4 regions of the Streptomyces sp. NPDC014727 genome follow, and region 2 is predicted to be linked to each of the others. Evidence: riboswitches for the same ligand, from Rfam matches in the RefSeq annotation. Region 2 holds a riboswitch; each other region holds the start of a gene.

Region 1 (2,192 bases), on a different contig from region 2:
GAGTCCACCGGACCGGCGCTGGAGGACCTGTGGACGGTCCTGCGGACCCTGGCGGCCGAGGGGCTGACCGATGAGGAGCGCGAGACGGCCGTGCAGAACCTCGTGGGTGTCGCACCGCTGAAGTTCGAAACGGCGGCCTCCGTCGCGGGCACTCTCGCCGACCAGGTCGAGCAGCACCTCCCGGACGACTACCAGGCACAGCTGTACGCCCGGCTCGCGGACACCGGAACGGTCGAGGCGACCGCAGCGGTGGTCAACGCCTTCCCGGGCGACCGCCTGGTCACGGTCCTCGTCGGTGACGCTGCGCAGATCGAGGAGCCGGTCCGCGCCCTGGGCATCGGACAGGTGTCGGTGGTCGCCGGCTGACGGTCGTCGTACGCCGGACGACCGACCCGGCGCGGGTGCGGGTGCGGGTGTGGGCGTCGGCTGCCCGGTCGCGTGCGACAGATCGCTGCCCGACTGTCACGTTCGATCGGACACCGGCGGAGCTCCCGACCACGCGCGGGTCGGCCCGGAGGCGTTCCCGGCTTTGCACGGGGCGCCCCGGCGGAGCATCCGCAAGAGCAGGTCGCACCGGCTGAGTGCCGGTCGCCCCGGTAGATCCACGATTCGCCGTGGGTGTGCATACCGGGACAAGAGGGAGGCCTTGTGCGTCGCGTTCGCCAGGGTCTCCCTTTTGTCCGTTCCGGGAGGAGGTTGCCTGTCCGCCCTGTGGGATGCGCTACAAAACGGCCTGTCCGTTTGGTGAATGAAGGCGGCCCCGCTTAGCGTCGGCCGGGCTGTCCGCCACTCGTATGCCGCAACCGTGACATACCGGGCAGTCATCGCCGAGTCCCCGTCAGGCGCGAGCCTGGGGAGCCGGGGACCCACGCAGTCCCTGGGGTGAATCGGATGCCTGATCCTCGGTGAGGCCGGGGCGTCCGTAGGAGACCTTCCTGCTCCGAACCCGTCAGCTAACCCGGTAGGCGAGAAGGAAGGAAAGGATCAGCCACTCCATGGCTTTCACCCGTGCCGCCGGGAAGCATCGTGCCCCGAGCCGACTGACCCGCGGGAGCGCGAAGATCGCCGGCGCCGCGGCTCTGGCGACCACCGGAGTCATCGGCGGCATGGCCTCTCCGGCCCTCGCCGCGGACACCGGGACTCCCTCCGTCAGTGAGACCGGTCTGAACCAGATCATCGCCATCGAGGGCGCACTCGCCGACCAGATCGCCGCCCAGGCCGACGCGCAGAAGCACCAGGCCGATGTCGCGGCCGATGCGAAGGCGGAGGCGGAGGCCCAGCGCAAGGCCGAGGCCAAGAAGAAGGCAACAGAGGCGAAGGCCAGGGCGGAGCGCGCGGCCGAGGCGCGTGCCGAGAAGGCGCGTGCCGCCCGGTCCGCCGAGCGCGCCCGTCTGGGCTCCTTCCAGCTCCCGGTCGCCGGCTCGTACGTCACTACCGGTTACAAGTCCAGCGGCTCGCTCTGGTCCTCCGGCAGCCACTCGGGCATCGACTTCCACGCCGCGTCCGGCAGCACCGTCGTCGCCGTCGGCGCGGGAACGGTCGTCGAGGCCGGCTGGGGCGGCGCGTACGGCAACAACATCGTCCTCCGGATGACGGACGGCACGTACACGCAGTACGGCCACCTCTCCTCGATCGGCGTCGCCGTCGGTCAGAGCGTCGGCGCCGGTCAGCAGATCGGCCTCTCCGGCTCGACGGGCAACTCCACCGGGCCGCACCTCCACTTCGAGGCCCGGACCACGCCCTCGTACGGCTCCGACATGGACCCGGTCGCGTACCTGCGCGCCCACGGCGTCAACGTCTGACCGGCGCCCGTCCGCCACACCCCTTCGAAGGCCTCGGCGTCACGCCGGGGCCTTCGTCGCGCCCGACACCCGCGCCCGACAGTCGCGCCCGACAGTCGCGCCCGACACCCGGGTTCGACCGCCGAACCGCCCATGGTGCTGTCCGCCGGGCCGGCCCCGCGCGACCAAAAGGTATTCATGAATTTCCATCTGGCATCGGAAATGTGGCCGCATTGCAATAGAGTCGCAGAACAGGCGTCGGTCGGCCGCGTGTCGCAGGGATCAAGGCGGAGGTTCGGACATGCGCATTCCGGCGCATTCGGTATGCACGGCAATCCGTGACGACATCGTCTCCGGCGTCTTCGAACGCGGCAGTCGGCTCACCGAGGAGTTGCTGGCGCGCCGTTACGG
Region 2 (2,192 bases):
TCACGCGGCCCGCACCCCCTCTTGTGCGTGTTCCTCGGAGCCACCTGACTGCTCAGCCCGCTGCCGACGCCGCGAGCAGGTCGCCCACCTCCTCCGCGGTGGTGTCCTGGAGATCCTCCCCGAGGACAAGCCAGCGGGTGATGCCGACCGATTCGAGGAACGGCAGGTCGTGGCTCGCGATCAGCAACGCACCCTTGTAGGACGCGAGTGCACCGGTCAGCTGCCGCACGCTGGCGATGTCGAGGTTGTTCGTCGGCTCGTCCAGCATCAGCACGGATCTCGGCATCATCACGGATCGCGTCCGCGGCTTCCTCATGGCGGTCGCGCGCCTCGCTGAGCCGATCCTCCTGGAGGCCTTCGATGCTCAGTGCTTGTGGTGAAGGGGGCTTCGTAGCCGCAGGACGAAAGGCAAAGCCCCGGGGTGACGGAGCCGTTTCGGACGTGGTCGGTCCGCTGAGCGGTGTGCAGGAGCGAAGAGCCTTCGAGTAAGCAGTCGAATGTCACTGCATGACCGATTTATCCAAAATGATTAATTTCGTCATTAAAGAGACTTTCTCTACCTGCTGCACCATTTGGATGCCAAAAGAAATGTCCCTTTTGCGGCTTCGTGGTGCGCGTCACGTTCGGGGGTTCGAAGGTCTCGGTGACCGGTGCACTTCCCTTCTGTGCAAGGGAATTCAGCCGCGCGGTGTGAGGTTGATTACTGCGAATTCCATTAATCGATCTTGCGAATGAAATGTGATCCAGAAATGGGGGCTTGTTCCTTTCGCTGTTTCTCGCCTACGGTCACCGTCAATCCGGACGGAACGCCAAATCCTGCCGCCGTCCGAGAACCCGACCCACTCGTGTACGGCAGGAGCGGGGGACCCAGGTAAGCCGCCGGTCCGGTATCCGGAACGGCTCGGGGTGAAGTCGCATTCGTGTGCGGCCGGACATCTCCAGTCCGAACCCGACAGCTCACCTCGCAGGCGACGGAGAGGAATTCAGCATGTCCATAACGGGTAAGCGCGATCGTCGCAAGTCCACTTCGCTGACCCGCGGCTTCATCGCCGCGGCCACCGGCGGAGTCGCCCTCGTACTTCCGCTGGTGGGTGCCGGCTTCGCCTCCGCCGCGCCGGCGCAGGCCGCCACCGCCTCCAAGGCCGTGGTTTCCGTACAGAAGGCTGCGCCCGCAACGTATTCCGTGATCGCCGGAGACACCCTTTCCAAGATCGCGAAAGAGCATTCCCTCAGCGGTGGCTGGCAGAAGCTGTACGCGGACAATCGAAAGGTCGTCGGCGACAATCCCGGACTGATCGTCCCGGGCATGACGCTCACCATCGGGGCAGCCACCCCCGCCGCGTCCACCGTGAAAACCGCCGCTGTATCGGCCGCGACCACCCCGGCGGCAAAATCTGCGACGTACGCGAACAATCTGGACGGCTGGATCAGGGAGGCGCTGGCCGTCATGGCCCAGCACGGCATCCCCGGCAGCTACGACAGCATCCACCGCAACATCATGCGCGAGTCCTCCGGCAACCCGCTGGCCATCAACAACTGGGACTCGAACGCTGCCGCGGGAACGCCCTCCAAGGGCCTTCTGCAGATCATCGACCCGACGTTCCGTGCCTACCACGTGCCCGGCACGTCCATGGACAGCTACGACCCGGTCGCCAACATCACCGCAGCGTGCAACTACGCCGCCGACAAGTACGGTTCGATCGACAACGTCTTCGGGGCGTACTGACGCACAGCCGCACCGAAAGGTGGTTCAGGACCGACGGGTGGCGAGAGGCCGGGACTTCTCCCGGCAACGGACCACCCACCGGTCAGGGACCGCCTTTCGGCGGTTCGTCGGCAAGAGCCGCACGCGGCGGCGATGTCATGTGACAGGCCGACAGGAGCCCGGAACGGTCACATGGCGGGCGAGCCAGGACAGCAGGGGCGCCAATTCCTCCGCCGCCACGAGCACGGAGTCGACCAGCGCGGCTGTGTGCTGTGCGCAGTCCCCGCCGAGGGGACGGGCGGCGGATACCGAGCGGTGCCGAAGGAAAGCGGCGCGCGGATGACCGGCGTCGTGACCACGCGGTACGCGCTGCATGACGTCACCGGTGATCTCGTACCCTCGCGCCTGCAGGGCCTCGACGGCGCGCACCAGCTCCGGTCCGCTCTCCCGCGCGGCAACTGCCGTACGGAACAACGGGATCTGCCCC
Region 3 (2,192 bases), on a different contig from region 2:
AGGCCATCGGGTCGATGCCCGTACCGGCCGGGGTGTGGACCTCCAGGTGGAGGTGCGGGCCGGTCACATTGCCGGTCGCTCCGACCCGGCCGATGGTGTCACCGGTCGTGACCTTCTGGCCGACACTGACACCGATCGAGGACTGGTGGCAGAACCACAGCTCCGTACCGTCTTCGAGCTCCAGCACCGTGCGGTAGCCGTACGAACCGGACCAGCCGGCCGACTTGATGGTGCCGCCGTGTATGGCCTTGATCGGGGTACCCGTCGGCGCCGCGAAGTCGAGGCCGGTGTGGTAGCCGGAGGACCACATCGAGCCGGCCTCGCCGAAGGTCGAGGTGATCGTGTACGAGGTGGTCGGGATGGCGTAGCTGGCGGCGAGCTTGGCGAGCCGCAGCGCCTCCGCCTTCTTCTTGGCCTCTTCCTCCGCCTTCTTCTTCTCGGCGGCGATCTTGGCCTCGGCCGCGTCCTGCTGCTTCTTGGCCTCGGCGGCAGCCTTCTCCGCGGCCGCCTTCTCCTCGGCGGCCCTGGCCTCGGCGTCGGCGGCGTCCTGCTGCTGCTCGGCCTGCTGGAGGATACGGGCACGGAGCGCCTCGCCCGCGTCCGTCGTGCCCCGCTGGGCCTCGGCGGTGGTGATGCCGGCGGTGGTCAGCGGCGCGGACGCGGCGACGGCCTCGGCCTTGTCGGCTTCGGACTCGCCGGAGAACAGGGAACCCACACCGGGAAGGGACTTGGCGTCGGGCAGGTTGTCCGCGATGGAATCGGGAAGCGAGATGGAGACCGCCGGCTTGCTCTGCGCGGTGGCAATGCCGCCCGCACCGACCGCCGCGATGACGCCGACCCCGAGCACGGTGGAGCTACGGGCAAGTCCGTTGCGCTGCTTGGCGACGCGGTGCTTGCCGCGCACAGGGCGGACGGACTCCTCGGTGGGGTTCCACTCGTCCCGGCTTCGTTCGGGCTCACCGTCGCCGTCGGCGCAAAAACCCCTGCGGAGCTCTGCCGAGTCGCCGGACCCACGGAACTCACCGGACCCGAACTCACCGGACCCGAACTCGCCGGTGAAGTCGGCGCCCGGCTCGGTGCCGTAGCCGGTGCCGAACGCCGTTCCCGTCCCGGTGGTTGCGTAACCGGCGTCGGAAGCGAAACCGGGGCCGTACCCGAGGCCGTAGTCAGAACCGGAGCCGAAGTCGGCACCCGGGACGAAGTCGGAGGTGAACCGCGCGGGGGCCTCGGGGGCAGGCTTGTTGGACGCCACTTGGGCGCACTCCTTTCCTTCCTTCTCGCCTACCGGGTTAGCTGACGGGTTCGGAGCAGGAAGGTCTCCTACGGGCGCCTCTGCCTCTCACGAGACACAGGTGTCCGATTCACCCCATGTAGGTGGTTCCCCGGTTCCCTTGCGGAATTCGGCGCTCGCGCACGGTGCCGCCACTGACGACGGCTGGGACGACCGCGCTGCGTTATCGAACGTTAATAGACACCCGGGCCCGATTCCAAGCTGTTCCCACTGATCGTTCCGGTCTTGGCCTGGACTTTACGGGACATAGCCGGGTGGAATCGGATGAGTTGATCGCCCCTCAGCCATTACCCAGTTTCTGACGTTGCGTCAAATGTTATGCGGAGCGGTGCGCTTCGGTTACGGACGGTGGCATGCCGTGCCCGGGACTCCGCCCGGTCCGCACCACACACCCGCCCCACCCGTCACATCGTGTCCAGTCCCACGATCTTCACTGTCCTGCGCCGGTGCGGCTGCCCCTCCGCAGGACGTACGACCGCGAGCAGTGCCATGTCGTCGGTCGTCTCGCCGCCCGTGTGCCGCCGCACGTCGTCGGTCAGGGCGGACAGCAGTTCCTCGGGTCCCGGAAAGATCCGCCCGCGCAGCCGCGCCGCCGGATCGTAGAAGACCCCGTCGGCGTTCCGCGCTTCGGAGAGACCATCGGTGTAGAGGAGCAGAGTCGTCCCCGCCTGCAGATCCCATTCGTCCGCCCGGTCGGGCCACACCCCCAGATCCATCCCGAGCGGCAGCGCGGGCACCGACGGCCCCAGCACATCCAGCGCCCCGTCCGGATGCAGCAGGATCGGCTCGGGATGGCCGCGGTTGACGATCCGCACCCGCGACAACCCGGGCGGGATCTCGGCCAGTACGGCGGTGATGAAGCCCTCGACCGCGTCCAGCCCGCCCCGCCCCGTCCCCTCTC
Region 4 (2,192 bases), on a different contig from region 2:
GTCCTGGTACTCGTCGACCAGGACGTGCCGGAAGCGGCGGCGGTAGTGCTCGGCGACGTCGGGGAACGCCTGCAGCAGGTGGACCGTCGTCATGATGATGTCGTCGAAGTCCAGCGCGTTGGCCTCGCGCAGCCGGGACTGGTACATCGCGTAGGCCTGGGCGAGGGTCTTCTCGAAACCGTCCGCAGCCTGGCCGGCGAAGGTCTCCTCGTCGATCAGTTCGTTCTTCAGGTTGGAGACCTTGGCCGTGAACGACTTCGGCGGGAAGCGCTTCGGGTCGAGGTCGAGATCACGGCAGACCAGGGCCATCAGCCGCTTGGAGTCGGCGGCGTCGTAGATCGAGAACGACGAGGTGAAGCCGAGCTTCTTCGACTCGCGGCGCAGGATGCGTACGCACGCGCTGTGGAAGGTCATGACCCACATGGCGTTGGCGCGCGGTCCGACGAGCTGTTCGACGCGCTCCTTCATCTCGCCCGCGGCCTTGTTGGTGAAGGTGATCGCCAGGATCTGGCCGGGGTGCACCCCGCGCTCGGCGAGGAGGTGGGCGATCCGGTGGGTCAGCACCCGGGTCTTGCCCGAGCCCGCCCCGGCGACGATGAGCAAGGGGGAGCCGGCGTGGACCACCGCGGCGCGCTGTTCGGTGTTCAGCCCGTCGAGGAGCGCCGCGGAATCGATGACGGGGCGGTGCGCACCGTCACGGTAGTACGCGTCCCTGGGCGGCGGGGGCCCGTCGAAGACGCCCGCGAAGAGGTCCTCCGGCACCGCTTCGGGTGCGGAGTCCTCGGGGGGCGGCGGGGGCTCTTCCTCCGAGTGCTGGAGGCCGGCCAGGAAGCTGTCGTCAAAGAGGCTGCTCATCGCTTGTCGAGTCTAGGCCGCCGCACCGACACATGACTGCCGCTCGGCGAACCACACCCGGCCGCCGGGCACGCAAAGAGAGCGGACATCCACCCTCCGTAAGAGATTCCGGGCCTCGGCCGCCCTCGTCACCTCCGCCCCACGGAGGTCACGAAAACGTATCGGGCATATCGAACATCGACCTTCACAGCAGCACCACGGGTTGGCTACCGTGCTCGACCGGGTGGCCCGTACCCCCTGAGGCGAACCACGCCGAGCGGGCGCCCGCGCCGAATCCGGGCTGTCCTCACGGACGTCCGGAGCCGGGGACCCATACGCGTCACCGGGGTGAATCGGTCCTTATCCCCCACTCGGACCGTAGGGCAGCCTTCCGTTCCGCCCGAACCCGACAGCTAACCCGGTAGGCGGTCCACGGAAGGAGATGCCGTCTTGGCATCGCATCGCAAACCGCGTACCCGGGTGCGCACCACCACACCGGCCGTCGGTCTCACGACGGCCGCGCTGGCGTCCGTGACCCTGCTCTCCACGCAGAGCGCCACGGCGGCCCCCGCTCCGAAGCCCAGCATCGAGGACGTCCAGAAGAAGGTCGACGACCTCTACCGGCAGGCGGGCACCGCGACCCAGCGCTACAACCAGGCGAAGGAGGCCTCCGCCGCCCAGCGCACCAAGGTGGACGTCCTCCTGGACGACGTGGCGAAGCGCGCCGACGAACTCAACGAAGCCCGCAGGACGCTCGGCGCCTACGCGGCCGCGCAGTACCGCACCGGGTCGCTCACGCCGAGCGCCACCTTCTTCCTCGCCGACGACCCGCAGTCGTACTTCGACCAGAGCCAGCTGATGAACCGGATGACCGGTCAGCAGGAGAAGGCGGTCACGGACTTCCGCGCCCAGCAGGCGAAGGCCTCGAAGAAGCGCGCCGAAGCGGTGCGCAGCCTGGAGACGCTGACCACGACCCAGGCCACGCTGCGCACCAGCAAGCAGAACGTCCAGCAGAAGCTGGGCGAGGCGCAGACGATGCTGTCGAAGCTGACCGCCGAGGAGAAGGCGCGGCTCGCGGCGCTGGAGCGGAAGAAGGAGGCGGAGGCCGAGCGCAAGGCGGAGGAACTGGCGCGGCAGCAGGCCGCCGCCAAGGCGGAGGCGGACCGCAAGGCCGAGGAGGCCGCGAAGGCGGCGGGGTCCGGCAGCGGTACATCGGCGGGAGGCGGGACCGGCTCGGACAGCAGCGCCACCACCAAGGCGGAGAAGGTCCTCGCCTTCGCCAGGGCCCAGCTGGGCAAGCCGTACGTCTGGGGCGCGACGGGCCCGTCCTCGTACGACTGCTCCGGGCTCACCCAGGC

Evidence for each region. Region 2 has a riboswitch for cyclic di-AMP ahead of ACF1B9_RS14985 (transglycosylase SLT domain-containing protein). Riboswitches for the same ligand answer to the same signal wherever they lie in the genome.
Region 1: linked by a shared signal. The riboswitch ahead of ACF1B9_RS22255 (M23 family metallopeptidase) and the one ahead of ACF1B9_RS14985 (transglycosylase SLT domain-containing protein) in region 2 are both predicted to bind cyclic di-AMP.
Region 3: linked by a shared signal. The riboswitch ahead of ACF1B9_RS33175 (M23 family metallopeptidase) and the one ahead of ACF1B9_RS14985 (transglycosylase SLT domain-containing protein) in region 2 are both predicted to bind cyclic di-AMP.
Region 4: linked by a shared signal. The riboswitch ahead of ACF1B9_RS04150 (NlpC/P60 family protein) and the one ahead of ACF1B9_RS14985 (transglycosylase SLT domain-containing protein) in region 2 are both predicted to bind cyclic di-AMP.

Annotation. Positions count from the first base shown of each region.
Region 1 is NZ_JBIBYR010000014.1:34,868-37,059, forward strand. It holds gene ACF1B9_RS22250 (M16 family metallopeptidase) at 1-366, shown strand, start outside; cyclic di-AMP (ydaO/yuaA leader) riboswitch at 816-983, shown strand; gene ACF1B9_RS22255 (M23 family metallopeptidase) at 996-1,802, shown strand; gene ACF1B9_RS22260 (GntR family transcriptional regulator) at 2,083-2,192, shown strand, end outside.
Region 2 is NZ_JBIBYR010000008.1:55,814-58,005, reverse strand. It holds partial or broken gene ACF1B9_RS14990 (ABC transporter ATP-binding protein) at 53-274, opposite strand; cyclic di-AMP (ydaO/yuaA leader) riboswitch at 798-984, shown strand; gene ACF1B9_RS14985 (transglycosylase SLT domain-containing protein) at 989-1,726, shown strand; gene ACF1B9_RS14980 (DUF2461 family protein) at 1,862-2,192, opposite strand, start outside.
Region 3 is NZ_JBIBYR010000034.1:21,109-23,300, forward strand. It holds gene ACF1B9_RS33175 (M23 family metallopeptidase) at 1-1,252, opposite strand, end outside; cyclic di-AMP (ydaO/yuaA leader) riboswitch at 1,264-1,416, opposite strand; gene ACF1B9_RS33180 (PP2C family protein-serine/threonine phosphatase) at 1,696-2,192, opposite strand, start outside.
Region 4 is NZ_JBIBYR010000002.1:110,631-112,822, reverse strand. It holds gene pcrA (DNA helicase PcrA) at 1-855, opposite strand, end outside; cyclic di-AMP (ydaO/yuaA leader) riboswitch at 1,113-1,278, shown strand; gene ACF1B9_RS04150 (NlpC/P60 family protein) at 1,285-2,192, shown strand, end outside.